3 regions of the Exiguobacterium sp. s89 genome follow, and region 3 is predicted to be linked to each of the others. Evidence: riboswitches for the same ligand, from Rfam matches in the RefSeq annotation. Region 3 holds a riboswitch; each other region holds the start of a gene.

Region 1 (10,648 bases), on a different contig from region 3:
CAAAGACGATTATCGACTCTATGGACGAATCTATCGGAACGATTCCTCGACGAAATGGATTGTCTTTGTGCATGGATATACCGCTTCACATAGTTTCATGGCTCCTCACCTCGCCATGTTCCATCGTCTCGGTTACAACCTGCTCGCCGTTGACTTACGATCACATGGTGAATCCGAAGGGATATATGCCTCATACGGCTATCATGAAAAATACGATATGATTGACTGGGTCGACTGGTTGAAAACAAATGAACAAGTCGAGCAAGTCGGTCTACATGGTGTCTCGATGGGAGCAGCGACCGTCTTACAGACGACACCGCTCACTGACGTCGATTTCGTCATCGCAGAATGTCCGTTTGATGACATGAGGCAGTTGATGCGGTATCAGTTAAAGGAATTGCATCGTATCCCGGCAGAGTTCATTCTTCCTGGAATCGATTATTTTCTGTGGTCCCGTGCCGGCTTCACAATGAAACAAGTTCAACCTAAAAAGGCCGTCACCGAAACGACGACCCCAATTTTATTTGTGCACGGTTCAAAAGATGATTTTGTCCCGACCTGGATGTCAGTCGAGATGAATGCCCTCAATCGTCACAATGACCTGACATTAATCGACGGGGCAGAACATACGAACTGTATAATCAAGGATGCCCCCGCCTATGAAGAGGCAGTCAATCGCTTTTTGCATCGACATGAATTGGACCAGCAATCAAATCAAGCAGTATATGCAAAACCATGACCGGCCACAGGACGCCCATCCCTAAGTATAAGATGCCAAGTCCGAAGCCGACGGTTCCTGTCGTAAGGACACCTTTTACCCCCTGATAAGCATGAGCGATGCCGAATAAGGCACCACCAATTAAGGCGAGTGTCATATTCGGTACCTCTATATAGAGGGAAATCGTGTACAGGAGGACTCCTCTGAAGATGAACTCCTCTGTCACTCCCGCAGTGATCGAAACGGCGCTCCATGCCTGTTCTTCAGTCTTCGTACGTGGTAGAAGTAATTTCTCTAAATCCAGTTCATAGTAAGGACGTAAAGCATTCCTGAGTCGAGATGAAATTTTTACCAACAAATAGAAGACGAATATCAAAGTAACAAGGACACATGATATTAAAAAGATTTGCCACGCTTCTTCATCTCCCGGTTCTGGTATAAATCTTAAACCAATTTCAGATAGCGGTACTTGAAATAAAAATACGAGAGCGACAATCAACAAGGTCAATCCCCATGCCGATTTCACGGTCTGTTCGTACACCCATGCCCGTCCTCTCGTTTCAATCAACGGACGAATCAATTTGGCATTGAAAATTTGAACAATCAGCATGTAGCCGATGATTGCTGTAAAAATCAAACGTTCGAGCATTCATATTCACTCCTGTCCTTCCTGTTAGCTATATGCTACACTATTCGGGTATTGTCTAAAAGCTAGGAGGCGGTATCTTGAAACGTATGATGCTGCGACTGACCGGTTTCATCATTGTGCTCGTGCTTTTGCTCGGGGCAGTCGGCTGGCTCGGTCAACATGATAAAGTGAACAATGGATTGTATCGAACCTATTATGGAGAGAACGGCGTCCCGAACACGCATCTCGCTGTGTATCAAGACGCAGCCGAAACGTATGACGTGGACTGGCGTCTACTTGCCGCCGTTCACCGTGTAGAGACAATCTTCTCCCACAGTTCTTCGATGCGCTCGTCTGTCGGCGCGATTGGACCGTTTCAATTCATGCCTCGCACATGGCTCGGTTGGGAATATGACACCGATGACCAAAAAGGCGATGTTCCGGAAGACGAAGTGGACTTGACGAACCTTGCCTTGATTGAACAGTATGGGGGTCTCGGTCGTGACGGGAACGGTGATGGAAAAGCAGACCCACACAGTCTAGTTGATTCTGCGCACACGGCGGCGTATTATTTAAGTGAACACGGTGGAAAAAAGACAGATTCGGTGGCATCCGTCCGAAACGCCATCTTCGAATATAATCGAAGTGAGCAGTATGTCAACGATGTCATGACGTATTTTGAAAACTATGAGTCAAGCGTGACGTTCATGCCTGATGAGCGTGATACGTTCAGTCAACAAGTCGCTTATTACACGATTCGATATGTCGAGTGGTTCAAAGCGCTCGGCTGATGCTTACATGAAAAAGTGAGGAATGGAAATGAACACGCATGTAGAAGAAGTTACCATCCGCGTAAAATCAATCTTCAACGAAGATAAAACGAAACGCTATATGCGAACGTATGAGTTCACCGATGTGGAGGATGGCGTCATCTGTGCCGTCATCATTTACTCGCCGCGGATGAGCGATGCCTTTTTGTCCGGCACGACGACACAGCGTGCTTATATGTTGATGCAAAATCATTTGTCACAACCGATTCGAGAAATGCGTGTCATCAGTCTCGTCCCGACACTCGCCATCAATGACAACCTCCCTTACGTGGAATCTCAACTTGATGAGACGAACTACCATTACGTCGAAGAGACGTTACAAGAGGTAGATGCGAGCAGCGGGATGATCATCGTCGGCTGGGGATCGCCAGGTCGATTGATGCACCACGCGACATCTTATAAATCACTGTTTGCCGATTATGAGGCGAATATGTATTGCATCGGTACGACAGCAAAAGGCGAACCACAACAGATCCGAATGGCGAATGAGAATACGGTCCTCGAGGCGTTCAACAATGAATCAGTAAAACCGAAGTTCCGTATCGTGAAAGAAACGAAGAAAGACGACTCCGAGTGAGTCGTCTTTTTATATCCCTACCCAAATTGAAAGACCGAACAGTGTGAAGAACACACCTGACCACATGTAATCGGACGGTTTGACGTCAATCCGCTCATAGACGGTCCGTTTCCCACTCGTGAATCCTCTCGCCTCCATCGAGAAGGCGACACGTTCCGCCCGTCGGATCGAGCCTGCTAATAGCGGGAGAAGTAGTTTCGGCACATGCCGAACGCGTTCCCATTTTGTATCAAGAGGAACGCCACGAAGACGATGTGCGTATTGAAGCTGATACATTTCCTGTTGCATTAACGGTAGGAAACGGAATCCAACGAGTGCACTATAGGCAATCGTCGGCGACAGCTTCGCCTGTTGCATCAGACTCATGACGAATCGTTTCGAATCGGTCGTCAACATGAAAAGAAGCGACAACACGGTGAACGCCAAAACACGTAGACTAAGAGAGATAGCGACGCGCGCCTCTTCTTTCGAAATGTCCTGACCGAGAAGGGTCACCCACGTTTCTCCCTCGAGCTCTTTCCCAAATACGAGCGTCGTCCAAAATGTTCCGAGCGCCGTGATGAGAAACGGGATCAAGAACAGGCTCCACCTTTTCCATGACACGTCCGTCGCCAAGGTCTGGATCACTAACGTACCGGCGATGATGACGAGTGGGGTCCACGGGTTATAAAACAAGGCCAGTCCGAACATCATAATCGTGAACGTCATAAACTTGACCGTCGGATTCATATCATGGAGTGACATCGTTGCCTCCCTCCCACTAACCGATAATGATGAAGTTTCTCCGTGTCCTGCCAAAGTTCATCCCCGAACGGTCCTGAGAGTACCCCATCCTTCATCAGATAGAACGTATTGGCGATGTTGGCGAACGACAAGTCATGGGTCACGAACAGGATCGTCTGTCCCTTTTTCGCATGTCGCTTCATTAACATCTCGAGTGCATGGAGTGACGGCTCGTCCTGCCCTGCCGTCGGTTCATCAAAGGCAAGCAACTGTTTGTTTGAGAGTAACTGGATCCCGACAGCGAGTCGTCGCTTCTGCCCATGACTGAGCGAAAGTGGATGGAGAGATCGTTTATTCTCGAGTGATAGATCCTCCAACACGATATCAATCGATTCCTCATGGCCAAACTGCAGTTCTTGCTCGACCGAATTCATGAAAAATAAGTGTTCCGGAGATTGAGGGACGAGTCCGACACGGCGATCACATTCCGTCAAACTTCGTAAAAACGTCGACTTTCCGCTCCCATTCGGACCCAAAATGGCGATCACTTCCCCAATGCGAACTTGAAGTGTCACACTTTTTAATTGGAATGTGTCACGCACCACCTCGTCGACCACATAGTGCTCGACTTCTTGTTGTGGTGTTGACGACGGTGTGAATGTAAAATCATCGACCGATCGAAACGGTTCGTTACGTACAATCCGTCCTTCTTCAAGTTCGATCTGCCAATCAAAAAAGTCTCCCCACATATGCGCGCGATGTTCGACAACGATGACGTTCACGTCATCCATTTGATCGAGCCATTCGACGAATCGATACGCGGTCACCGGGTCAAGGTGCGTCAACGGCTCATCGAGAAGCAACCATTCCGGTTGTCCAACCATGGCGCAGGCGACGGCAATCCGCTGTTTCTCCCCGCCTGACAAGGAATCGATGAGTCGATTTCGATAATCGGTCAGTTGGAGTGACTCGAGAATCTCTGTCACGCGCTGATCGATTACCTCGACTTGTGTCTCCAAATTTTCGAGTGTGAAGATGAGTTCCTCTTCCACCCGTTCCATCACGAACTGTGTGTCCGGGTCTTGGAACACGGTCCCGACCCGCTGATTGATCTCGCCCGGTGCATAGTCGTCGTGTGAACGTCCGAACAGTTCGAGTCTGCCTTCAAGGATCCCATCACAATTCTCTGGATAGAGACGGTTGAATAGCGCAAGAAGCGTCGATTTCCCACTTCCGCTCGCTCCGCTCAATACGGTACGTCCAGGTCGTATGGAAAGTGTCACCTCTTTTAAAATGGTGTCCTGACTTTCTGGAAACCGGAATGAAAGCGATTCTGTCTCAACCATGGACGTTCCCACTCCGAGCGATTGCATAGCCGCGAAGTGACCCTGTCTTGAGCAACAGGTCACTGAGCAACTTCCCACCGATTCCTGCGATGACCATGCCACTAACCGCACGGAGCCCGAACATCGTCGCTACATATCCCGGTTCAAGCATCGCAAATCCGCTCATGAAGTAGGTGTACACGAAACTCGTGACGGCCGAGCCAAATCCAGCAAGCATGAGAACCCATAGCTCATATCGACGATAACCCGTCATTGCAAAGACGGCTTCAGCACCAAGACCTTGAACGATGCCGACCAGGATGATGCGCGGTCCGATCGCATTCCCAATCAACATTTCAATCGTCGCAGCCATCACTTCCGAAATGAAGGCAGCACCCGGTTTTCGAATGATATACGCCGAGATGATTGACACGATGAACCAGATACCGAAGATCCACTCATAGGCGATTGGTCCAATCAACCCTGCCCATAAATTCCCGATATGGACGAACAATAAATAGACAACGGCAAAAACGACAGACAATACGGAGACGAGAACGACCTCTTTCAATTTCCACGACTTAAGCATGTTGACCTCCATGTGACGGACTGTTCACACTGAACGTCACCGTCATGACGACGTGTCGATTCTTCTCGCGCGTCCGGTTGAACGCCGCCTCGTAATACGAGAACACATCATCCAAATTCCCATGAATTCCTGACGCGTAGTGCATTGAGTCATTATACACACCAGCCTGTTTCGCTTGTTCGATTTCATCATAGATGAGATCCATATAGTTACCTGCACCCATCGGATAAAGCGCGAACTGTGAAGAGACATACTGCTCTCTTGACATTCCATTCAATGGTTGTGGTGGTGCATCGAGCGCCTCATCCCCAGCCGAATCTCCCGGACATCCGACGGAGAAGGTTCCGCTCATCGAGACATGGCGTCCTTCTTCCGAAGCCAGACTCAAGACTGTCCGTGCGACGTCGAACACGTGCTCGACGCGCCCTCGGATCACGGTCGATACGTCATCCGTATGTCGCCACACACCTGTCATATTTGTTCCTTTCAATGCTCCTTTAATCGTCCCGACAAAGTCATCTGTCATCGGGCTAAGCGTGAAGCGAAATCCGACAATCGGACTCGTGCCACATGATTCATTCATCTTGTTTCCCCCTCTATATGTGTTTGCATAGAAAAAGCCGCATTCATGAGAATGCAGCAACAAAATCTATACAAACTTGCATAGAGAAAGTGCCGCACTTCCTCACGCCAGTATTACCTGGATCGAGTTATAAGGGATTGGAGCCATGCTCTCATCTCAGCCGAAGCACCCCTAGTGCAGTCATTGATATGCGGTTACTTATGCAGTCACAGTATAGCGATGTTTCGTCACTTTGTAAACGGTCAATCTGAATAAGTGACGAGTTGGCCATTACCAGGAAGTGGGTCATGGAAGGCATTCCACGGCTCCACCATCTCCTCATCCGTCAACAAGCAAGCATCAAGTGACCGCTCGACCGTCTCCCGGTCCATCCGTTGACCGATGAGGACCAATTCGTTCTGTCGATCTCCGTACGGCTCGATGTAGTCCTCGCGTAGTTCAGGTTCTGAGGCAAACATCGCCTCTCGTTCATTCTCCGGAAGTGTCGCTAGCCAACGGCCCGCGTGTTCGAGCGTCGACGCGTATCCGGCTTGAGAGAAGAGACAGGCAAGGTCGTTCCGTGACGCGATCCATAAGAACCCTTTGGCGCGAACGATTTCTTCTGGATAATGCTCCATCCAATTCATCAAACGCTCAGGATGGAACGGTCGACGACGACGGTAAACGAACGAACTGATCCCATACTCTTCCGTTTCCGGCGTATGTTCTTCTGCCTCGAGCTCTTGAATCCATCCCGCCGCATGCATCGCCTGATCGAAATCGAACAAACGGACGTCTAGTAGATTGTCTAACGCCACGTCCGAGTAGGTCGAAGTCAACAATCGTGCGCTCGGGTTGAGCGTCTTGAGCAGACCCTTCATCTCCTGCAGCTCCGCTTCAGTCACCCGGTCCGCCTTATTCAATACGATGATATCCGCAAATTCGACTTGGTCGACGAGTAGGTCGACCACTTCGCGAACGTCACCTGTGTCGACGGCTTGTTGACGTTCCATGAGCGATTCACCGGAATTGAAATCCTTGAAGAAGCGGTACGCGTCGACGACGGTGACCATCGCATCGATATAGACACGGCTCGTCAAATCGATCCCAAGGGCGTCGTCGGCATACGTGAACGTCTGTGCGACGGGAATTGGCTCGGAAATCCCTGATGACTCGATGATAATCCCATCGAGGTCACGATTCTTTGTCAGCTCATCGACAGCCGTGAGCAAATCTTCACGTAACGTACAGCAAATGCACCCGTTCGAGAGCTCGACTAACTTTTCATCGGTACGGGAGAATCCGCCCTGTTCAATCAACTTCTCATCGATGTTCAACTCACTCATATCGTTTACGATGACCGCATATTTTTTGTGATCACGGTTATGTAAAATGTGGTTGAGCAGTGTCGTCTTCCCGCTACCAAGATAACCTGAGAGTACCGTAATTGGAATTCGTTTCATGATGGACCTCCGTTAAATAGTAATCATTACTCTTTGTATAATGTAACGGTTCCACCCTTTTGTCAATAAAAAAACACGCCTCATCGACGTGTTTTCATGAACATTCAATTATTCTTCCAACGCTTTCCGTTCTGCTTCTGAACGCGGATAGGCGTTCGCTTGCCACTCGGCTCGATAAATGGAGTCGAGCTGCGTCAATCCGACTTCATCCTCGTCCTTGTCCGAATCGACACTCGGGACCTCGTCCCACTTCGGATCGAGATAAGAATGATCCTCTTCCCGCGCTCGACTTTCTTGTAATTTTTGAATTCCCACCTTGACCGCTGCCGCAACTGCCAATCCAATACCTGCTCGCACTAACAGTCGTTTCACCATCGTATGTCCTCCTCAACGCCCAAAGCGATAAAGCGGCATCCCTTTCACATCTGTCTCGATAATAAATACCGATCCAGCGTCCGGATGTTCGGTTAACGCCTCCTCGTCCATCCCTTCACGTGCTGTTGTGATGGCTAATCGATTGAGACCATCCCCGATGAAGGCGCATGATGTGACATTCGGGGCAGGGACGTGAACTTCTAACACTTTTTCACCGGTCGATGGATCCCAGCGAGATACTTTACTTCCTGCATAATGTGCGATCCATAAAAAACCTTCCGTATCCGATGTCATGCCATCCGGGAAGCCGTCCTCTTCCGAAAAGTCGATGACGACCTTTCCGTTCGACAATGTGCCGGTCTTCATGTCAAAATCATATTGTCGAATTTTTTCGGTCGGTGTATCAATATGATAAAAAACGGAATGGTCAGGAGACCACGTCAACCCGTTTGAAAGTGTCAACTCTTCCATAAGTGTTGTCGTCGTTCCATCGCGGTCCACCCGATAAAGAGATGCCTGATTCTCTTTATCGTCCAAGTGGAGCGTCCCGGCAAAAATACGACCGTACGGATCGGCTTTCCCATCATTAAAACGTAATCGACCTTCAGGGTCATCCAATTCGACAATTTTAATTAACTCCCGGTTGATTTCATCCCATTCATAAATCCCGTCTTTAAGACCAAGGACGACACCATCCGTCACTTTTGGAATGACGAAACCGACCTGTTTTCCGACCTCGAAAGAAGAAATCTCGTCTTCTCGCTCGTCATACCACCATAACGTATGCCCTTCGATATCCACCCAATAGAAACGCTTCAACTCAGCATCCCAACAAGGACCTTCACCAAGCGTATTTCGTACCCGAATCCACAACGACGCATCTATTCTTTCCATTACTTAGCCTCCACTCTATCCATTAGTTCAGAAATCTATTCCCTTCTCCCATTTGGACTATGCATGAATTCGAAAAATCGTAGAGGATTTCCACCCTAGTCTCATCATTTTGATATATTTATTGAAAGGTGAGAGGAGTGGATCATTTGTCTAAATGGAACGAACGTTACAATACCGATGAATATGTGTACGGAACGGAGCCAAATCAATTTTTACTCGACTTCATCACAACACATCGGCTTGAAGGAAAACTTGTGTTAGCCATCGCGGAAGGAGAAGGTCGAAACGCAGTATGGCTCGCCACACTCGGACTCGACGTCGAAATGTGGGACGCTTCGAAAGTAGGGCTCGAGAAAGCGAATCGTTTGGCGACGTCACGAAACGTCTCCCTTCAGACGAAACAGATTGATTTGAATGAAGCGGACTGGCCAAACGAGGCGTATGACATGGTCATCTGTATCTTCGGCCACTTTCCTCCACATGTCAGAGAAAAGGTGTTCGCCGGTATTCGACAAACGCTTCGACCTGGTGGTTTGTTCCTGAGTGAAGTCTACTCTACACATCAACTCGCTTACGGGACAGGTGGACCAAACGACGCCTCACTTCTTTACACCGAAGAGATGTTTCACCAACTCGAAGACGATTTCGTCCCTCTCGTCTTAAACGAGACGGTCGTCTGGCGAGAAGAAGGCACACTCCATCACGGCGAATCCGCTGTGATTCAATATGTCGGGCAAAAACAGTAAACGAATGGCCTCCCCGAGATTCGGAGAGGCCATTTTTCACTTCGCGCCTTCGACGTTCATATGCTTACTGCGGAGTTGACCGCATGCCGCATCGATGTCTGTCCCGTGCTCGAGACGGACACCAATGTTGACGCCACGTTTTTTCAAGATGTCGTAGAACGCCATGATGTCTTCAGGCGTGCTTCGCTCATATTGGATGTGCTCGTTGACCGGGTTGTATGGAATCAAATTGATGTACGACTTGTCTTTAATGTCTTCAATCAAGTCGGCGAGTTCTTCCGCATGTTCCGGTAAATCGTTCACTTTCGAGAGTAGGATATACTCGAAAGTGATTCGTTTGTTCGTCTTCTCGACGTAGTAACGAATCGATGGCATGAGTTGATCAAGCGGGAACGCCCGGTTGATTTTCATGATGCGTGTCCGAAGCTCATCATTCGGCGCATGAAGCGAGAGCGCCAAGTTGATGCGTAAGTCAAGGTCTGCGAACTTGTAGATCTTGTCCGCGAGCCCACTCGTCGACACGTTGATCTTACGCGGAGCGATCGCAAGACCACGCTCATCTTTGACGACACGCAAGAAGTCGACCAAGTTGTCGAAGTTGTCGAACGGTTCGCCGATTCCCATGACGACGATATGGCTGACGCGATCACCATCTCCTTCTTCATCGAGGAAATGTTGGACGGTCATGATCTGCTCGACGACCTCACCAGCCGTCAAGTCACGTGTCTTCTTCAACAACCCGCTAGCACAGAAGCTACAGCCGATGTTACATCCGACCTGTGTCGTCACACAGACCGAACGACCGTATTTATGACGCATGAGCACCGTCTCGATGTAGTGCCCATCATGTAATTTAAGTAAGAATTTGACCGTTCCGTCGCCCGCTTCCTGTTTGACGAACAGGTCTTGAGTCGAGATGACGTATTTCTCTGTTAAGTACTCGCGCACCTCGTCTCGTACGTTGAGGTCGTCCATCGATTTGACCCGATTGATGTAGAGCGAGTCCCAAACTTGACGTGCGTGGAAGGCACCGTATCCCGCTTCCGTACACTCATTTGTGAGCTGATCAAACGTCAACCCGTATATAGATGATTTCATTGTAATCTGTCCTTTCTCTAATCCGCATACGTACCATTGTAGCGGACGTGAGAGACGGGTGCAACTTACGAATAATCTGGAGGCGTCGGTCGTGTGATGAACTGTTCGAACGCATAAGCG
Region 2 (10,648 bases), on a different contig from region 3:
CGTCCACACTCGGTGGATTGAAACGAAATTTAGAAGCCGGTGAAATCACGGCGCAGGTTCTCGACGTGCAGCGTGCATTAGACGCAACAGGAGAGCGTGTCGACTCGGTCGTCGTCATGGGAATCGGCGAGCCGTTCGACAACTACGATGAGTTGATGCGTTTCTTACGTACGGTCAACCATGACAACGGGCTCAACATCGGAGCGCGTCATATCACGGTATCAACAAGTGGGATCGTTCCTAAAATTTATAAGTTTGCCGATGAAGGAATGCGAATCAACTTCGCCATTTCGCTTCACGCGCCAACGACTGAATTGCGCACCAAGCTCATGCCAATCAACCGTGCCTTTGACTTAGACAAGTTGATGGACTCGGTCCGTTATTACACGGAAAAGAGCGGTCGTCGGATCACGTTTGAATATGGACTCTTCGGTGGCGTAAATGATACGGAAGAGTATGCCCATCTTTTAGCGGACCTATTGAAAGGAATCAAATGTCACGTCAACTTGATCCCCGTCAACCATGTACTCGAACGTGATTACGTACGGACACCACGAGCTCAAATCTTCGCCTTTGAAAAAGTGCTCAAAGACCGCAACGTGAACGTAACGATTCGCCGCGAGCAAGGATCGGATATCGATGCCGCTTGTGGACAGCTTCGAGCGAAGGAGCGCGAACAAGAAACGAGGTAATCAGATAGATGGAATTAGCATTTCGAACAGATCGCGGACAAGTACGCACACAAAATGAAGATGCAGTTTTAATCTTAGGCGATACCTTATCAGGAATTGCGCTAGTTGCAGACGGGATGGGTGGACATGCAGCGGGAGAGGTCGCGAGTCAAATCGTGATTGAAGAGTTTCGACGTGCTTTCCCGTCGCTCCCTCAAACTCCTGTCGAAATCGAACGATGGTTCCGCCATCACATCGACCTGGCGAATGAACAAGTGCTACAATTTGCGAAGCAATCCGATCTCGTCATGATGGGAACGACTGTAGCGGCCGTTTGTTGGAGCAGGGAGACGGTTGTTATTGTCCATATTGGAGATAGTCGTGTCTATGCGCTCCAAGCGAACGAATTGAGACGTCTTACGGAAGACCATTCTTACGTCAACGTGCTCAAACAGCTCGGTGAATTGACGGAAGAAGAGATGCGGATTCATCCGAAACGAAATGTCATCACTCGGGCGATCGGTTCAAGCGAACAGGTCAAACCTGACGTGCAAGTGCTCGCTGACCCTGAGTTTGATGTGATTTTAATTTGTACGGATGGATTGACGACGCATATGACCGATGGGGCGATTCAACACGTTTTACAACAAGCTGTATCGGCTGAACAAAAAGCTGAACAACTCATTGCGGAAGCCAATCAATTGGGAGGGAGCGACAACATCACGGTCGCCCTCATTCAATTTACAGATAGAAAGAGAGGATGAATCCGATGCGAAGCGGAGAACGAATCAACGATCGTTATCGGATCGAACAACAAATCGGCAGCGGAGGCATGGCAAATGTCTACCGAGCTCATGACGAGATCTTAAACCGAACCGTCGCCATCAAGGTGTTGCGATCTGAATTCTCACATAACGAACAATTTATACGCCGGTTCGAGCGAGAAGCCCATGCGGCTACGAGTCTGAACCATCCGAATATCGTCGCCATCTATGACGTCGGCGATGAAGAAGATTTGTACTATATCGTCATGGAGCATGTCGATGGGGTGACATTGAAACAATATTTGCAAGAAGAGTACATATCTGTCGATGAGGCACTGCGTATCATGGGACAGATTTGTGATGCGATAGATCATGCCCATGCGAACCGAATCATTCATCGTGATATCAAACCACAAAATATGATGATTGATCAACTTGGAAACGTGAAGGTGACCGATTTCGGGATTGCGGTTGCGATGTCGAATGCGACGTTGACGCATACGATGTCGGTACTTGGATCTGTCCACTATTTCTCGCCTGAACAAGCACGTGGTAAATTTGCTGATGAGAAGTCAGATATTTATTCGCTCGGTGCCGTCCTTTATGAGCTGTTGACAGGTCGTGTGCCGTTCATAGGAGAGACACCGGTTGCCGTTGCGCTTCAACATCTGCAGGACGATCCAATTCGACCGATGGACTTGAATCCGAATATTCCCCAAGCACTTGAAAACTGTGTCATGCAAGCGTTGGCGAAGTCACCGGGAGCCCGTCATACTTCGGTTGCAGCCTTCAAGAAAGATTGTATGACCGCATTGAGTCGTGAACGTGCCGATGAACCGAGACGTCTCCCAACCAATCAGGATGAGTTCGACAAAACGCTCGTCATGACACCAATTATGACTGAAGAAAAAACGGAAACACCTGGATCGACATCTTCAATTTCTGCATCAAAAGAGCAGGAAGCTGAAGAACAGCCACCCGTCAAAAAGAAGAAGCGTAAATGGTGGATTTGGATTTTGCTCGTCGTGTTATTAATTGGTGGTGGTATCGCAGCATACGTGGTCGCTGATGAGGTGTCACGTGCCGTCGTACCTGATGTTGTCGGAATGAGCATCGGTGATGCCACGTCTGAACTTGAAAACGCAGGCTTTGTCGTCGAAGTGACAGAGCGGGCGAGCGATGACGTCAAAGAAGGTGAGGTCATTTCGCAAAACCCTCAAGAAGGACGTAAACCGAAACGAGGCACGACGGTGTCAATTGTCGTTTCTGCCGGTAAAGAGACGGTCGAGATGCCGAATGTGGAAGGACTTTCGCAAACTGCGGCTGAACGAATGCTAAAAGACTTGGCGTTCAGTGACCTTGAAATTAAAACAGAGGCTTCAGAAACGGTCGACAATGGAGATGTTATTTCCCAATCGCTCGAACCAGGTGAAGAGGTCGTGCCGTCCGAAGTAACGGTCACGCTCGTCGTATCGACAGGAAGCAACAAAGTGGAACTGTCGAATCTTGCCGGGTACACGTTCGAGGAAGCATCGACCTATGCTGAGCAAAACAAACTGAAAATTGTGAGACGTGATGAATTTTCGACAAGTGTTCCAAAAGGTCAAATCATCCGCCAACTTCCGACGGCAGGGACTGCAGTTGACCCTGGTACAGAACTCACAGTCATCGTCTCAGAGGGCGTTGAACCGACCGATGTTTCGATTGAACGAGAAGTCAGTGTCGAAGTCGAGCAACCGGATAAAGACAAAAAACCGAAAGCGGTCGAAGTCGTCATTCGTACGGTCGATGCACGTGGTGAAATTGAAGTATTACGAGATGAAATCACAGAAACAACAACGTATTCGTATACGCTCGTCATTGCCCCCAACGAAGTCGGGACAGCAACGATTGAAGTTGATGGTGAGATCGTCCGAACCGATTCAGTCACATATGCGCAAGCCAAAGAGGCACAATAAAGAGGTGACGGTAGCGTCACCTCTTTTTAAAGGAGGTAGTCATATTGAAAGGAACGATTATTCGCTTACAGGGTGGATTTTATGATGTCATGACCGAATCGAATCAAGAGATTCGGTGTCGCGCCAGAGGAAACTTTCGGAAACGTAACATCTCGCCTGTAGTTGGTGACGATGTAGTGATTCAAGACCAAGAGGATGGGACCGGATATATTCTTGAAGTAGAGGAGCGTCAGAACCATCTCGTCCGACCGCCGATTGCCAACATCGATCAAGCATTTCTCCTCTTTTCAGTAAAAGAGCCAGCATTTTCCTATCATTTGCTTGATCGATTCCTCATTCTGATTGAGTCAAAACAGATCCATCCGATCATCGTCTTGACGAAGATGGACTTGCTGAGTGAAACAGAAACCGGACCGATTCAAGAGGCGGCCGATTGCTATCGTGCAATCGGATATGATGTGATTGAGACGTCAACGGAGCTTTCGGATGGAGTCGAGCAAGTACGGAGACTCTTTAAAGGGAAGACGAGTGTCTTTGCCGGGCAGACGGGCGTCGGAAAAAGTTCGCTACTGAATGCAGTCGCACCAGAACTCGAGTTAGCAACCGGTAAAATCTCCAAGTCGCTCGGTCGGGGGAAGCATACGACGCGTCATGTGACGTTGATTCAATTGGCGGACGGACTAGTAGCAGATACACCGGGATTTTCGAGTTTGGAGTTTCCACAGGAACTCGAGACTGATGAGCTCAGATGGTGTTTCCCGGAGTTTGTCGAACGACACGACGATTGCAAGTTCCGAGGATGTGTTCACATCAACGAACCAGGCTGCGCCATTAAACAAGCCGTTCAAGATGGTAAAATTGCTTCAACTCGCTACGATAATTATGTTACCTTTATGGAAGAGTTAAATGATCGAAAACGGAGGTATTGACAGATGATTAAAATTGCACCATCCATTTTAGCTGCCGATTTTGCCAATTTGGAGGCAGAAGTGAAAGCTGTTCAAGAAGCGGGAGCGGACTATATCCATTTCGATGTGATGGACGGTCAGTTCGTGCCAAACATTTCGATTGGTCTACCTGTGCTCGCGAGCTTACGTAAAAAATCAGATATGGTCCTCGATGTGCACTTGATGATTGACCAACCGGAGCGATACGTGGAAGATTTTGTGAAGGCAGGCGCGGATATCGTGACCGTTCATGTGGAAGCAACGAACCATTTGCATCGTGTCTTGCAACAAATCAAAGTGGCTGGTGCGAAATGTGGAGTCGTCTTGAATCCGCATACACCATTGTCGACGATCGAACATGTGCTCCCAGATGTTGATATGGTATTGCTCATGACCGTCAACCCAGGGTTTGGTGGACAAGCGTTCATTGAATCGGTCGTACCGAAAATTTCAGCGCTCAACCAACTGCGTCAGGATCGCCAACTTGATTTTGAAATTGAAATCGATGGTGGGGTCAACGAAGAGACGGCGAAACATTGCATCGATGCGGGTGCCGATGTACTAGTTGCCGGTTCGGCCATCTACAATCAACCGGATTATAAAGCAGCCATCGATAGCATTCGTGGCGCATCTCGTGTATAATCAACGATAGAACAACAAGATATTGTCGCAAGGGGTGTCACATGATGTGGCTGAGAGGCATACGCTAACCCTTTGAACCTGTTCCGTTCACACGGACGTAGGGATGTGGCGAAAATGCACGTTGCGAATCTAAGCAGCATGGCGTTTACGTCATGCTGCTTTTTGTCGTTCAAACAGTTAAAGGAGGAAGAAAGATGAAATCACGTTTTAAATTACAAGCGCTCATCGAAATTTCATTGTTTGCGGCGCTCGGGCTAATCTTTGATTTACTCATCCCATACCGCTTGCCACAAGGGGGTTCGATTAGTCTAGCGATGCTCCCAATCTTTGTGATGGCATTCCGTCACGGATTGAAAGGGGGACTTGCGACAGGTGCACTCGTCGGGACGCTTCAACTGTTGTTCGGTGCCTACATCTTCACACCTGTACAGTTCTTGCTCGACTATACGGTCGCTTATGGCCTCGTCGGTATGGCGGGTATGTTTGCTGGTCGTGTGAAACAGGCGGCCGGTCAAGGTGCGACGAAGACACTCGCGACATATTTGGTGCTCGGTGCCTTGATCGGGTCGGTGTTGCGTTATGCGGCACATGTCATCTCGGGTATCGTCTTTTTCGCCGAGTATGCGGAAGGTCCGGTCGTAGCGTATTCACTCGGTTATAACGCGACGTACATGGCCCCATCCTTTATTATTTCAGCCATCGTATTAGTATTACTCTTTACAACAGCTCCACGTTTCACACGTGTAGCTACACGGGACATTCGTCAATGAATGTCTTGATCGTCGCGGCAAGTCCGGAAGTTATTCCTTTACCGCGTCATGCCGATTATGTCATCGGTGTTGATGGAGGTTATCAGAGACTGTTAGATGAAGGGATTGAACCGGACGTTGTGGTCGGAGATTTTGACTCGTTTGTGGGAAAACCACCGAAAGAAGCGTTACGCTATCCGTCCGAGAAAGATATGACGGACCTTGAGATTGCGCTTCAGTTGGCAAGAGAGCGAGGGGCAACGAGGATGCACGTATACGGGGCGCTCGGTGGGCGAGTCGATATGACGTTCGCGAACGTCGGTTTGCTCGAGAAGTATCCTGAGATGGTTTTGCATGGGAATGGTCAAACGGTCTATCTCGTTAAAGCCGGTGATTATAGCTTTTCAAAAAAAGAAGGCTACTATTTGTCTTTCATACCTTGGAAGACAGCGACTATTTCTATTGATGGTGTCAAGTACCCGCTCGAACATCATGACATCAAGAGTGAAGAAGCGCTGACGATTTCCAATGAATGGACTGAAGCATTTGCCCGATTGACGGTTCATCGGGGGATCGTTCTCGTCATGGTCGTCAAAAAATAAGCAAAAAAAAATCCCATCGGCGAATGCCGTTGGGATTTATTCGTTCGTGTATAAGTATTATACGCGTTCAACGAGACCAGATTTAAGTGCGCGAGCTGAAACCCAAACGCGTTTCGGTTTACCGTCAACGAGAATACGAACTTTTTGTACGTTCACACCCCAAGTACGTTTTGTCTTGTTGAGTGCGTGCGAACGGTTGTTACCTGATTTAGGTGATTTACCTGTTACGTAGCATTTACGTGCCATGCGTTTCCCCTCCTTTTTTATGTGGGTTCGTCCTAATAGACACTCGTTTATATTAGCACGGCTTTTTTCCCGATGCAACTAGAAAATCATACCATGACAAGAAAAAAACTTGACATTACTCGCAAGGATTTGAATAATGAATGAGGTTATCGCGCTAATTGACCGAGTTTCTGGAGCAGGTTCTTTTAATAACTAGGTACTTATTGTAGAATGTACATTAGGAATCATTCCGAATAAAGGAGGCTACTCCATATGGCAATTGAAATGAAGACAACATATGGCAATATTGACATCACAAGTGACGTCATCGCAACACTCGCAGGTGGTGCAGCGATGGAATGCTTCGGTGTGGTCGGCATGGCTTCACAAGCACAATTGAAAGACGGCATTGCTGAATTGTTAAAACGTGAAAATTATGCACGTGGTGTCGTCGTACGTCAAGAAGATGAAGACGTACATATCGACATGCACATCATTGTAAGCTACGGAACGAAAGTATCTGAAGTCGCATACAACGTGCAAAGCCGAGTGAAGTACACGCTCGGAGAAACTTTAGGATTAAACGTTTCGTCGGTAAATATATTCGTTCAAGGCGTTCGTCTGACGAATGACTGACGAAAACGGAGGAGGATTTGGTGTGGGTTTAAAACGTTTAGATGGATTGGCGCTCTCAAACATGATTGCGAACGGAGCGACCAACTTGAGCCAAAACGCAGATTATGTAGATTCGCTTAACGTCTTCCCGGTTCCAGACGGAGACACGGGAACGAACATGAATTTGACGATGACGTCAGGTGCGAAAGAAGTAGCGACCATGAACTCATCAAATATTGCAGAGGTGTCATCAAAGTTCGCTCGCGGACTGCTCATGGGGGCACGTGGGAACTCGGGCGTTATTTTAAGTCAGTTGTTCCGCGGATTCGGTAAAGCCGTTGAAGGAAAGACAGAACTCACGACAGTTGATTTTGCGGAAGCTCTCAAGCGAGGTGTCGACACGGCATACAAGGCGGTTATGAAACCGGTTGAAGGAACGATTTTGACGGTTGCTCGTGAAGCGGCCGACGAAGCGCTCCTTGCATCAGAGTCGACAAGTGATTTCACTGAATTTATGAAACGTGTCATCGTTGAAGCGAAAGCATCGTTAGATCGTACGCCGGACTTGTTACCGGTATTAAAAGAAGTCGGTGTTGTCGACTCTGGCGGTCAAGGACTTCTCGTCATCTATGAAGGATTCCTCGCGAGCCTAGAAGGCAAAGAACTCGAAAAACCTCATGCTCCAGTGATGGATGCGTTGATCGAGGCAGAGCATCACGCGCATGCGGCGCAAGGATTCATGTCAACAGAAGACATTGAATTCGGCTACTGCACGGAAATTATGGTTCGTTTCCAAGATGATAAGTTGAAAGATACACCATTCAACGAAGACACGTTCCGTAACGAATTGTCTGAACTAGGGGACTCACTTCTTGTCGTCGCGGACGAAGAATTATTAAAAGTTCACGTTCACGTCGAGACACCAGGTGAGGTCATTACGAAAGGGCAGCGCTTCGGTGAACTCGTCGCAGTCAAGATCGAGAACATGCGTCAACAGCACTCGACAATTCTCGAAGAAGAACACGGCATAAATCTACAAGGCGTTCAACAAGATGAGAAACCAAAAGCACCATTTGCAATCGTGACGGTGGCAATGGGTGAAGGTGTCAGTGAGTTGTTCCGTTCCCTCGGATCGGCACACGTCATCGAAGGCGGACAGACGATGAACCCATCAACAGAAGATATCGTCAAGGCGATTGAATCTGCACATGCGGAACATGTCTTCATCTTCCCGAATAACTCAAATATCATCATGGCTGCTGAACAAGCAGCGTCTGTCGCACCTTGTGGCGTGTCGGTCATTCCAACGAAGACGGTCCCGCAAGGCCTTGCAGCAGCAATCGCCTTTAATCCTGAGGCAGATGTCGAGATGAACGAACAAGCGATGAAGTCGGCTGCTGAGACAGTGAAATCCGGCCAGGTGACGTACGCTGTTCGTGATACGAGCATCGATGGCGTTGAGATTAAAAAGGACGAGCATATGGCGATTGCAGAGAAGAAAATCGTCTCGTCGTCTTCATCAAGCCTTGAAGCGGCTAAGCGACTAGTCGATGCTCTCATCGACGCGGATGACGAAATCATCACAATTTTAACGGGTGAAGGTTCATCTGAATCAGATGTAGAAGCGTTGACGTCATATATCGAATCAGTGAATGACGAGATAGAAATTGAAGTTCACGACGGCAAACAACCGCTTTACTCTTATATTTTTAGTGTGGAATAAGCTGTTTCAAGTCCCTACCTTCTGTATAATGAAGGTAGGGATTTTTGAAAGGGGGAAAATTGATGAAATATCGTAGTGTGTTTGACATTATCGGTCCAGTCATGGTCGGTCCGTCGAGTTCACATACAGCAGGAGCCGCTCGAATTGGGTTGATGGCAGGGAAGTTGTTCGGGAGAACACCACGTACCGCGCATATCACATTTTACGGGTCATTCGCTGACACATATCGAGGTCACGGGACAGATGTTGCCATCGTCGGTGGAATCATGGGATTTGATACGTTCGACTTGAGAATCCCGCAGGCGTTAGACATCGCTAGTGAGAAAGGCATCGAAGTCATCTTTGAAACGAGTGATTTGTTGACAGATCATCCGAATACGGCACGCGTCCTGCTCGAAGATGAACTTGGGACATTTGAAATCGTCGGCGTCTCAATCGGTGGGGGAACGATTGAAATTACCGAATTGAACGGGTTCCCGTTAAAATTGACAGGAGGGGGACCCGCACTCGTCGTCTTACACCATGATCGATTCGGTGCAATCGCAGCAGTTACGGGAGTTTTGGCGAATCACCAATTGAACATCGGTCATATGGAAGTGAGCCGTCACGAAAAAGGAATGCAGGCCTTGATGGCCATTGAGATTGATGAGACCATCCCTGCTGACGTGCTAGCAGAACTCGAGCGGTTGCCACAAATTGAACGGATAGCTATTTTTGGGGAATAAGGAGAATGTGTGATGTTTAAATCAGTAGAAGAGTTAGTGACGATTGCCACAGAACGAGGCATTCCGATTTCTGAAGTGATGATCGAACAAGAGATGCACGTCAGACGCTCAAGTCGGGAGGACATCATCGGTATGATGAACCGGAATCTCGAGGTGATGGAAGAAGCGGTCGAACGTGCGCTCCAAGGTGTCACGTCTGTTACGGGATTGACGGGGAACGATGCCGTACTCATGCAAGACTATATTCGCTCAGGCAAATCGCTTGCCGGAGACCTCATTTTAGATGCGGTGTCAAAAGCAATCGGGACGAACGAAGTGAATGCCGCGATGGGACGAATCTGTGCGACACCAACTGCGGGGAGCGCGGGCGTCGTGCCAGGAACGTTGTTTGCAGTGAAGGATCGTCTCGAGATGGACCGTGATGCGATGATTCGTTACTTGTTCACATCAGGTGCATTCGGATTCGTCGTGGCGAACAACGCCTCCATATCGGGAGCGGCGGGCGGATGCCAGGCCGAGGTCGGATCGGCGACCGCGATGGCTGCAGCTGCAATCGTCGAAGCGGCCGGCGGAACACCGGACCAATCGGCTACAGCATTTGCAATCGCACTTAAAAACATGCTTGGTCTCGTCTGTGATCCTGTGGCGGGTCTCGTAGAAGTCCCATGCGTGAAACGTAACGCTATGGGTGGTGCCAATGCAATTGTCGCCGCAGACATGGCGCTCGCGGGCATCACCTCGCGTATTCCATGTGATGAAGTCATCTCGGCGATGCATGAAGTCGGTCAAATGATGCCGACCGCATTAAAAGAGACGGCAAAAGGTGGACTTGCCAATACACCAACGGCTCGTCGTCTCGAACGAAATATATTTGGAGCGAAAGAAGATGCGAAACAATGAACGACTGACGACTTTGAAAGGAGTCGGGCCAGAAATGGCCAAAAAATTAGAAGTGATGGGACTTGTTCGAATCGAGGACGTGCTAGAGCACGTCCCGTTTCGTTATGAGAATTATAATAGCGGAACT
Region 3 (10,648 bases):
TCGCGCGCACGAGATCATGCTGATTCAAGCACAGACTTGTACCCACAAGATGTGCAGAACCAGAACGCTTCGTCCATTTCGACGCTCACAGCGTTCACGAACGTCCCGATTCGCGATGTATTGATCACATTCAACCAATCTCTCGTACCAGTCAAACGATTGCGTGCTCATGAGACATTGCAAGAGTGGTTCCAACGCATCGATTTACCGATGAACCCATCTGTTTATCATGCGGTTCGCTACGGCACCTCCTCAGGTGTGACGATTTCTGAAGACGATATACTTCACTTCAAGAACACACTCGATCACTATGCGACACGTCCTCACCCCGAGTGAGAATGTGCACAGGTTCTGCTTTTTCGTCATGAATGATAAAATGGTGGAAAATGTAAGTTGAGGGGATGAAATCATGAGACGATGGGCGATGTTCGGATTAAGTGCACTTTTACTCACAGGTTGTACGGATACAGTGGCAGACAATCCGATTCCAATCGAATCACCGGATGAACCCATCACAGAATGGACACGTGAGGACTTTAAAGACGTCTATGACCAATATGAACAAACGAAACCGCTCCTTACTGCCCTTGAACAACAAGGAATCAAACCGTTTCGCGAGACGTTCGAACGCGTCATCATCGCCGGAAACGGCCTCGAGCATACGTATGCGGATATTTACCCATTCAAGCTCGATGACGGGACGTATGCTACCATTTTCGATAATCAGGACGGAACGGTGATCAATGGATCTGAGTCGGTCGCTCCGCTATTCTGGCAGGAGGAATCCTTCCTTCAATACGTCGAAGAGATTGAAAATCGTAAATTCGGTACAAGTGCTCCACCTACCGATGTCGTCCTCACGCAGGATGAATTCCAAACGGTCTATGACCGCCATGCCTACACGTCAGCCCTCCTCGTCGAACTCGATGAAGCGGGCGTCGAACTGGCCCGGGACCCAATCGATGACGTGATCATCGCCGGGAACGGCGTGACCGAAGTCACTGCCGACTTGTTCGTATTCGATGTCGCGAGCGGATATGCCATCGTATACGACCAGGATGGAGAAATATTAAAAGGTCCCGAATCCATCTCACCGCTCTTTTGGAACGAGAAGGACTATGAGGATCTGTTAGCCAAGAATGAGGGATAATTTCGCCCATTTTCCGATTTTAGCTATGCTATACTCAAATCAATAAACGACCACTAGGGGAGCCTTCGGGCTGAGACGGCATTGTGCCGGACCCTTTGAACCTGATCTGGCTCATACCAGCGTAGGGAAGTGGCTTGGGATACGTCTCTGTATATCCACGCCATTTTTCCGTCTGGAAACGTGGCGTTTTTATTTTGAAAGGAGATTATTCATGCGTATTCAACAACTCACTTGGATGGCGATGCTCGTCGCCATCGCCGTCGTCGGCTCGATGTTCATCTCGATTCCCACAGGTGTCGCCCGCGCTTATCCGATTCAGCATATGGTGAACGTGATTGCCGCAGTCACCATCGGCCCAATCGGAGCCGTCCTCGTCGCATTCGTGACCGGACTCATTCGCGTCATGACCGGCACAGGGTCACTGCTCGCGTTCCCCGGTGGCATGATTGGCGCGTTTCTTGCCGGCATTTTCTTCGTTCGCACGAACCGCTTCTATGCTGCCGCTCTCGGAGAAATCATCGGGACTGGGGTTATCGCTTCGTTGATTGCCGTCCCGTACGCGAAACTGTTAATGGGCTCGACGTTCGGTGCTTTCTTCTTCGTCCCGGCGTTCCTGGCCTCTAGTTTGACCGGCGCGCTTCTCGGTTGGCTCGTCTTGTCACGCGTCAAACAGTTGCGACCGAGTATACTCAAATAAAAGCCCCTCAATTGGATGGAAATGGTAAACTATAGACAACATCTATAGAGGAGGGGTTTTATGTCTCGTTTCAATCAACTTGTAGCGGGTGGTATGTTGTTGTTTTTGTCCGGACTCTTATACACACTCGAACGCATCGCACTCTACATACGTTGGTACGCCGAAATCTCAACCGGGAGTTGGTTGGAAAAACCGACGTTTGTCGATCCGTTTCTCCAAAACTGGTTCGTTACCCTATTCTTCTTTGCAGCTATCGTTCTCTTTTCGATGGGCATGAATGCTACAAAAACAACAAGTCCAGCCGAGAATCCGACCGACTCATGACGGTCGGTTTTTTGTATGATAGACCCAAATCGCTTCACCATTCCATTCATCAATTAAGCCGCTGTCGACAAAGCCGTTCTTCGCATAAAATCGTTTCGCAGCTTCATTCTCTTGATGGAGGCTCAGGATGATATCATCGACATCATATTTTGTCTGAATCCAGTCCACCGCCATGCGTAGGCACTTCGTTCCAACACCTTTCCCCTGTTCGTTTTGATCCATCATGAAACGATCGAGCCACACATACCGTTCTGTCTGGTTTTCTGCTCCGACCATCATGAAGCCAACCGGTCGCTCACCGTCATAAAATGCATAGCTCTGCCAATTATATTTCGTATCCTCAGCCATCTCTTGAAGCGACTCGGCATTTGTCTCGATGAATCGGGATTGTTTCTCGTCCACTGTCAGAGCGATGACCGCATCTCGATTGACTGCATCAATCGGTTGAATCGTGATTTCATTTCCTTTCATGCTTTCACCTCATTGGTTTCTATCCTTTTCTCTCTTCCATACGATTTCTTCCGTAAAAAGTTTCTTACCCCGTATCTTCAAAAGCACGCGTTCGGTACACTAAAATAAATGGGAAGTTGTCGTCTTTTTCACATCATAGCTTCATCCGCTTAGTATTTGACTAGGCCATATCGTACACTTCATCAAAATTGAATGAGAGGAATCATCCTAATGAAACAAATCCATCATATCTGTATCCAAACGCCTGACTATCTTGCGTCCAAGACATTTTACGAAGCACTCGGTTTTGAACTCGTCCAAGAGTCGCGAAACTTCCATACGCGTGACTTCAACAGTTGGCTCAAGCTCGGTGATTTTTATATCGAGCTCCAGACTGCTAAAACGAATGAAACGTTACAAGATTATTCGAAACATATGGCCGGTCCCGTCCATTTTGCGATCTATGTGGATGACCTCAAAGCGGAAGTCGCACGACTCGAACAACTCGGCGTCACGTTTTTACCGAAGCACGGTGGCAACATCTATTTCGTCGTCGACGGTCATTTAAGTAAACTGAAAGCACCAGAAGGAACCATCATTGAACTGCGCGATACGTTTCTGATCAACTGAGGTCGACGTGCCTCTTGTTTGTTGGACACATCTTCACGTTTCCCGCACTCGTTTCATCGGGAATGGATATGAAAAGGATGTGTTGTTCATGATCAAATATCTCGATTATTGGAGCTACTTGTCACTCTCCCTGGCAAAGCTCTTCTTTTTTAGCTGGTTGACCGCGACGGCGTTCGACTTTTCGTTCTTTCTCATCAACTTGGCGACGATTTTGCTCCTGACGAGTTGGGCACTTGCCGTGTCTTATCCGATCCGCCGATGGATTTTATACGTTTCTCTGTTCCTGCATAGTACCCTGCTCGTCTCAGACGTCTGGTACTATCGCTATTTTGAAGACTTATTATCCGTCGCTTTACTATCCGATATCGGGCAGATGGGAGATGTCGGGGGTGGCTTTTTGACGCTCATCCGCCCAATCGATGCGTTCTTCTTTATCGACCTCATCATCTACGGTTTGATTTTGCGTTATATGAAACGTCATCCTGTCCGTGAAGTGAAGTGGAACGGAAGACGGTTAGCGATTGCCGGCTTCACACTTGGATTTCTTCTTTTCACGATCCCGCTCACGCTCAGTTATCAGCGTGGGGAAAAATGGATTGCAGACGACCCGATCTCGAATATGCGTGAATACTACCATCTTGGATTTTGGGGCTATCACGCGATGGATGTCGCTCGAGGCGTCGAACGTGCCATGGGCTGGAACGAAGCCTTGACAGACGAGGAGCGTTCTCAAATCCGAGCACTTTCTTATCAGGAATTAAGTGCCCCGAGTCAGGATACGAACGTCATCGTCTTACAACTCGAATCATTCCAAACATCCGTCATCGATCAACAGATCGATGGACAGGAACTGACCCCGAATTTGAACCGATTGCGACGTGACCTGCTTTACTTCCCGAACGTGTATCATCAGACACATGAGGGACGGACGTCCGATGCAGAGTTCATCGTCAACACGTCACTCTATCCTGTCAAATCTGGTTCCGTCTACACGCGTTTCCCGGGAAATAAGTTCAGCGCACTCTCTCAATCATTGAACGAGGCGGGCTATGATACAGCAGCCATGCACTCATTCCGTAAAGACTTTTGGAATCGGGATGATTTTTACGACAACATCGGGTTCAATCATTTCTTTAGCGACAAAGACTATCCCGATCAAGGAATCATCGGGATGGCACTCAACGACCAGGAATTCTTAAATACGTCGGTTGGATTTATGGAAGAGTTGGATGAACCATTTTACGCATTTTTAGTCGCTTTAACGAGTCATACACCGTACGATATCCCGGAAGACGAGAAGCGGTTGGACCTATCTGATATCGATGACCCCCTTCTCGAAAACTACTATCATACCGTTCATTTCGTCGATGCCGCAGTCGGTCAGTTCATCGAACGATTGAAACAAGATGGGCTGTGGGATGAGACGCTTCTCGTCATATATGGTGACCACGATAGCGGTCTGACGGCACCTGGAGAAGAAATGGCTACCATCGAAGAAGTGGACTCGGCGGTTGACGCGTTTCAACTCGACCGTGCTGTCCCTCTCTTCATCAAACCACCCGGATTGACGACAGGAGAAGTCATGGAGGCGAGCGGTGGACAAATTGATATCGCGCCGACGATTCTCGATTTGCTTGGACTCTCCCCAGCGTATATGCTCGGCGACTCCTTATTGAATGATACGCCGAATCTGACCGTCTTTCGGACGGGTGCCTTCCGATACGAAGATATTTATTACGAACCAGACTTGACCGAACGAGCAGGGAATGGCACGTGCTATTCCGTCGAGACAGAAGAACCGGTCGTCTTTGATCGATGCAGCCCATATATCGACCGCGCGACCAACCAGCTCCGTCTCTCGGATACCATCATCGAGAAAGATGCCCTCTCACAAATCAATCCGTAATCGAAAAGCCTCCCGAGATATGTCTCGAGAGGCTTCTTTCCTAAGTGCTACGCAACTTGATAGACACGCTTGTACGACCAGTTCAATTCCACACACAATCAGAATCAGACTTCATGTAGCCGATAGACCTCACGTACAGCGAGAAGCTCTCCGGCTTCATCACGATACGCCTGATAGTGCGACGAATGGATATGGTGATTGAGTGCATTTTCATCCTCGTACTTTTCATAGAAGACAAACGTACCTGGCGCATCAATTGCCTCGTGAAGAACGTACGCGAGACACCCTTCTTCCGCTCGTGACGGTGGAATCACACGGTACAACGCATCACGTAACGCCTCTTCTTTTCCGGGATGGGCTTTCAAGATTGCGGTAATGACGATTTCCATACAGTACTCCTCCTTAGATAATGGACCTGACTTTCTGTTCCCGAATCTACCGCAATCTATCCCAAAAAACGGATATCTCATCATACGAGACATCCGTTTCTGCTTATGACTTTTTCTTTGACCGGAATGGCCACCAGACACCATCGCCAAACGAAATCGTAATGGCTGGAATTAAAAGTGGTAACACAATCAAGCCGTATAGTAATAACCCGGTGATGACAATCGTTGCAATCTGGACGAGACTGAGCACACCTGACGGAATCATCGCACCGAACGTCCCGGCGAGGATGACCGCGGCAGTCATAATGACGGTACCCATCTTCGTCATCGAATAGATGAGCGCCTCACGGACCGCCTTCCCATTGATCGTCTCTTCCCGGAATCGATCTAACAGGAAGATGGAGTAGTCAATCCCAAGGGCAATCAACATGACGAAGCCAAAGAACGGAACGGCCCAGCTGATCCCGTCATAGCCGAGTCCTTCTACAAAGATCAGCTCTGTGATCGCCGCCGACGTATAGTACGTCAAGAGAAGCGAAGCAATCATATAGAGTGGCATGATCATCGAGCGGAACAGTGCTGTCAAGACGATGAACAATGTCACCAGCATGATCGCTACCGTTCGATTGAAATCATTCGTCGATGTTTCATTTAAATCGCTATTGATGCTCGAGATACCGGCATATCCGATGGTCGCATCCGCATACGGTGTTCCCGTCACGGCACGATTCATCGTCTCTTTGATTGTCTCGACGGTATCAATCGCTTCTGGCGAATACGGGTCCATCTCCAAGACGACCTCGAGTTGAGTCGCCATTCCTTCATCGAAGACATAGCGTTCGACGGCAGGTGAGAATTCATCCGATGTGAGTGTCCCTTCCGGAAGATATACGCCTGTCTCCCGAAGCGCATCTGCTTCACTCAACTGTTGTAAGAACGAAACGGCTTCGCCGAGACCAGACTCAATTTGCCCTAGCCCGTCGTTCGCTTCGCCAACGCCTGTGGCAAGTTGTCCCAATCCGGTGCTGAGTTCACCAACCTGAGAACCTTGTGCATTCAATGCAGACGCTGCTTCGTTGATTCCTGACTCGATTTGTGTGAGCCCTGCTGACACTTGACCGAGCTGCCCGACTGCGGCCGGGATGTTTTGAGTCGCTGTCAATCCTTGTCCAATGAGACCAAGTTGACCATTCAACTGATTCAGCCCCGCTGCCGCTTCCGCAAGCGGTGCTCCAGCATTGGTTGAACCACTTGGCAATTGCTCGACGATCGCGTTCAATCCTTGCTCAATCTCATCTAATCCAGTTTGGACATCACCGAGACCCGTCTGCGCTTCGGACAAGCCATCGCTGACTTCACCGAGTTGTGTGTCGACATAAAAATCGTCGATGACTTCACCAGTCGGACGTGTGAGCGCACGGACACCGCTCACCCCATCAACTTTTTCAAGTTCGCTTGCGAACATTTCAATGTATGGGACTTCTGATTCTGTAATGGCTTGATCTTGTTTCAAAATGACTTGTACCGGAAGAGATTCCCCTTGACCAAACCCTTCAGAAATCAAATTCAGTCCACGAACCGAATCGTACCCGTCTCCAATCTCATCGACGGTATTGAACGAACGGGCATCGTCATATGTGAATAAGACAGGTACTGTAATCAACCCGACGACCAAAATCGATACGAACGGGCGATTGACTGACAATCGACTCAAGATAGCCCAGAGCTTGCTGTCGTGATGTTCGCCTGCCTTTTTCGATGGCCAAAACAGTCGCTGTTTGAGCGTCGCCATAAAGAACGGGACGACCGTGAAGAGAATCAGCAGCAACACCGCAATCCCAACTGCGACGGCGACCGCTGATTTGAAGATTGGAAAATCAGCAAATCCGATGGCAGCGAAACCGACGAATACCGCGAGCCCACTAATCAAGACCGTCCGTCCTGCCGTCTTGTACGTATTGACGATGGCGTCTTCGATGGCACGCCCCTCACTCAGCTCCTCTTTGTAACGGCTAAGAAGTAGAATACAATAGTCTGTCCCAATCCCGAACAAGATGGCGACAAGGAAGATTTGTGTGTAGTTGGATACCGGGAACCCAAACCAATCCACAAAGAACGCGACAAAGGATTGACTTAATAGGTACGTGAAGCCGACCGCGATAAGCGGGATAAACGGGGTCACGATGGAACGGAAGACGAGAAGAAGTAATCCAAAAATCAACACGACCGTGATGATTTCTGTCTTTTTCAATCCTTCCTGTGCACTTAAGTTCACATCATTGTTAATGATTTCTTCCCCGGTGATATATACTGTCTCCTCTTGCGGGAGCACGTTTTCACGGACATCATCAGCAAACGCATTGATTTCTTCCGTCGTACCTTCTACCGTGATTGGGACGAGAACGATGCGTCCGTCTTCTGAGACAAGCTGTGCCTCTGTCTCCTCGTTTTCGAACGGATCGAGAACATCTGTCACGACCGTTTCATTTTGTTTAAGTTCTTCGATGACACGCGCGACATCTGTTCGCTCCGTCTCACCGATTGATTCGAACTCATAGACGAGGGAAATGGTCTTGTCACTCTTCCCGGCTTCATCTAAAATCGCTTGTGCGCGTTGTGAGTCCATGTCGTCCGCAAGTTGGAAGCTCCCTGCCTCTTCTGCTTGTTTCGTTAAGTTCGGTGCTGCGACAAATAATGCTGTCGTCAATACGATGAGGGAAATGAAAATTCCCCAGCGCCATTGAATGATTTTATGCATGTGTTATTCCTCCCCGATTCGGAGCAATTGCTTTATTTTTCGGAACGTCCGAACAAACTGCTCGATTTCAATTTCGTCTACTTCTCCATCGATGAGGGATTCCACATATCGATAGACGGCACCGTCCACTTCTTCGACGAGCCGTTTCCCTTCTGGGGTCAATTCAATCAATCGTTCCCGTTGATCTTGTCCTCGTCGACTCGTGACGAGTCCTTTTTCGACCAACTTTTTCAGACGATTCGAGACCGCACTTTTATGGACACCTTGTTTTTGCGCCAATTGCCCAGCCGGAGTTGGTCCAAACTGATCGAGTAACTTCAACAGTTGGAGCTGTTCACGCGAATACTCGCGCCATACGTCTCCCTCCATCGCTTCGATGACATGTTCCGTCCCATGGAACATCACTTCTTCAAACAACTGCACCGCTTCGCGCATCAATGCTTTCATTTTTAGTTTACCCCCTAAACTAGATGGTTATAGTTTATGCCCTAAACTAAATGGCGTCAAATAAAAAGACCGATAAGGAGTGCCCTATCGGTTCATAAATCTATATACAAACGTATAAAATGATAAAGTCTGCCCTTCCCATTCAACCTGTCGTACTTGATTGTTACGTGTAAAACCAGCGCGCATCAATACACATTGTGATGCGTGGTGATCGATTAGCGTCTCGGCAATCAGTTCGACATATTCCGGGAGATGGCATGCGAGCAGTTGTTGGAGTGCAGAAGTAGCGTATCCACGACCACTATAATCTTCCCCAATTCGATAACCCACCTCACCGACTCCATCTCTAATCGAATGCACATTCATACGCCCTATGATCGTGTCATTATGCCAAATCACATAATAGCGCCCTGTACCTTCAATTTGCTCGGTTAAAAGACGGTCTAACGCATGACGGAATCCCTGCGGTTCGTAGTATGTATCTCCTCGACTAGGGACAGAGCGTTCGAAGTAGGAACGGTTTTCACATTCAAATAAGTGAAGAGCTGATTGATCGTCAATACTTAACGATTTTAACTTAATCGAGTTCATATCGAAGTCTCCTTGATTTTCAACCTTCTATTGATTCTTGCACCGCTTCTGCCACACGTAACCCAGACAGATAGGCACTTTCGAATCGCGTTCGTCCGGATGGATCATCAGCTTCAAGGAAGACGTCCCCTGCTAAATAGATGGGATGATGGCTTACTTGATAAAACGGCTCATGCCATACATCTTTCGCTTGCGCGTAACGCCAACGTTTTAACTGCCGTGATTGGATACCGAGGTCTCCGACTTCTTCACGCACTAACCGCTCTATTTCAGCAAGTGTCTCTGCTTCCGGTCGCTCATACCACGCCTCACTCCACGCCTCTTCCATATAGACACTTACGAGTGGTGTCGCAGAGATTCCTTTTTGGCGATTATCGACGATTTTTAATACACCAGGTACCAGTTCTTGATCGAGAATACCGTCTGCTCCAATCTGTACATCACCGGCACATTCAAAAAGACCCACGAACGTCGGCGAATATACGAGACGAAGTAGCGCGGGCTTGATCTGGACGACCAAACTCCCTAGTAGTTCGAATGACTGTGGAAGCGGTGCCGTCATCACGACTCGATCATATGAACGCGTCGTCACGTCTGTCTTGACTGTGACGGTTCCGTCTTCTTCCACTTGAACGTTCTCCACTCGTTCATTCAACTGTACGGTCAAATCTTCAGCTAAATGCTTAGCGAGGGCATTCATCCCATTAATCGCGACATAACGTGGATAAGGGTCGGCATACCAGACCCGCACCCAGTTTGCATTCATCCACGACTGTACCTCTCGTTCGAGCTCTTCTCCACGCACCGTGAAATATACCGCTCCATGGTCGGCTCGTCCATCACCGATTCGACGTGTCGCCAAGCGTCCCCCGACGCTTCGACTCTTTTCAATCAGTTCGACGACATGACCTTGACGCACGAGTTCACGCGCTGCGATGATTCCGCTCAGACCGGCCCCGATGATCCCAATCTTCATTCCGCATTCCCCTTTCTCTTCATGAAGATTGTAGCACGTTCATTCAATTCCCCCTCTGTTCGATATGCTTCAGGCTGGCTTGTTCCATTGTTCGTCGTACACCCGACGCGTATCTTCATACATGACAGCGAAGCGTGCAACTACTAACGGACGAACAAGGGAAGTCGCAACTAACAGCGACCAGGATGACAAAATCGGTAATTTGAAAACAATACTCAACGTGAAACCCGTCAAAAAGACCGGAATCATTGGCAGGATCAATTTAAATGCTTCCCATTTCTGTCCACGCATCATCCCACGAGATTTTGTAATTGCTTCTGTTGGGGACAA

The links. A riboswitch is a leader RNA that binds a small molecule or an ion and turns the genes downstream of it on or off. The one in region 3 is predicted to bind thiamine pyrophosphate.
Region 1: another riboswitch for thiamine pyrophosphate. It lies ahead of KNO96_RS01740 (YkoF family thiamine/hydroxymethylpyrimidine-binding protein); the one in region 3 lies ahead of thiW (energy coupling factor transporter S component ThiW).
Region 2: another riboswitch for thiamine pyrophosphate. It lies ahead of thiT (energy-coupled thiamine transporter ThiT); the one in region 3 lies ahead of thiW (energy coupling factor transporter S component ThiW).

The regions. Positions count from the first base shown of each region.
Region 1 covers NZ_JACSKS010000001.1:333,101-343,748, reverse strand. Annotated here, with positions in the region: gene KNO96_RS01775 (alpha/beta hydrolase) at 1-739, shown strand, start outside; gene KNO96_RS01770 (CPBP family intramembrane glutamic endopeptidase) at 672-1,367, opposite strand; gene KNO96_RS01765 (lytic transglycosylase domain-containing protein) at 1,454-2,137, shown strand; gene KNO96_RS01760 (DUF1643 domain-containing protein) at 2,166-2,753, shown strand; gene KNO96_RS01755 (energy-coupling factor transporter transmembrane component T family protein) at 2,763-3,497, opposite strand; gene KNO96_RS01750 (ABC transporter ATP-binding protein) at 3,479-4,822, opposite strand; gene KNO96_RS01745 (ECF transporter S component) at 4,815-5,390, opposite strand; gene KNO96_RS01740 (YkoF family thiamine/hydroxymethylpyrimidine-binding protein) at 5,383-5,973, opposite strand; TPP riboswitch at 6,056-6,156, opposite strand; gene KNO96_RS01735 (GTP-binding protein) at 6,216-7,415, opposite strand; gene KNO96_RS01730 (hypothetical protein) at 7,524-7,790, opposite strand; gene KNO96_RS01725 (SMP-30/gluconolactonase/LRE family protein) at 7,803-8,684, opposite strand; gene KNO96_RS01720 (class I SAM-dependent methyltransferase) at 8,822-9,430, shown strand; gene rlmN (dual-specificity RNA methyltransferase RlmN) at 9,467-10,528, opposite strand; gene KNO96_RS01710 (amidase family protein) at 10,594-10,648, opposite strand, start outside.
Region 2 covers NZ_JACSKS010000001.1:709,868-720,515, reverse strand. Annotated here, with positions in the region: gene rlmN (dual-specificity RNA methyltransferase RlmN) at 1-692, shown strand, start outside; gene KNO96_RS03710 (Stp1/IreP family PP2C-type Ser/Thr phosphatase) at 701-1,435, shown strand; gene pknB (Stk1 family PASTA domain-containing Ser/Thr kinase) at 1,441-3,393, shown strand; gene rsgA (ribosome small subunit-dependent GTPase A) at 3,435-4,322, shown strand; gene rpe (ribulose-phosphate 3-epimerase) at 4,326-4,982, shown strand; TPP riboswitch at 5,003-5,103, shown strand; gene thiT (energy-coupled thiamine transporter ThiT) at 5,177-5,752, shown strand; gene KNO96_RS03685 (thiamine diphosphokinase) at 5,749-6,333, shown strand; gene rpmB (50S ribosomal protein L28) at 6,391-6,579, opposite strand; gene KNO96_RS03675 (Asp23/Gls24 family envelope stress response protein) at 6,832-7,194, shown strand; gene KNO96_RS03670 (DAK2 domain-containing protein) at 7,217-8,896, shown strand; gene sdaAB (L-serine ammonia-lyase, iron-sulfur-dependent subunit beta) at 8,959-9,621, shown strand; gene sdaAA (L-serine ammonia-lyase, iron-sulfur-dependent, subunit alpha) at 9,634-10,521, shown strand; gene recG (ATP-dependent DNA helicase RecG) at 10,508-10,648, shown strand, end outside.
Region 3 covers NZ_JACSKS010000002.1:11,478-22,125, reverse strand. Annotated here, with positions in the region: gene KNO96_RS06050 (hypothetical protein) at 1-336, shown strand, start outside; gene KNO96_RS06045 (hypothetical protein) at 410-1,150, shown strand; TPP riboswitch at 1,196-1,295, shown strand; gene thiW (energy coupling factor transporter S component ThiW) at 1,362-1,847, shown strand; gene KNO96_RS06035 (hypothetical protein) at 1,908-2,171, shown strand; gene KNO96_RS06030 (GNAT family N-acetyltransferase) at 2,166-2,642, opposite strand; gene KNO96_RS06025 (VOC family protein) at 2,853-3,251, shown strand; gene KNO96_RS06020 (LTA synthase family protein) at 3,340-5,157, shown strand; gene KNO96_RS06015 (putative quinol monooxygenase) at 5,262-5,546, opposite strand; gene KNO96_RS06010 (MMPL family transporter) at 5,650-8,304, opposite strand; gene KNO96_RS06005 (MarR family winged helix-turn-helix transcriptional regulator) at 8,308-8,751, opposite strand; gene KNO96_RS06000 (GNAT family N-acetyltransferase) at 8,836-9,342, opposite strand; gene KNO96_RS05995 (NAD(P)/FAD-dependent oxidoreductase) at 9,362-10,318, opposite strand; gene KNO96_RS05990 (DUF975 family protein) at 10,388-10,648, opposite strand, start outside.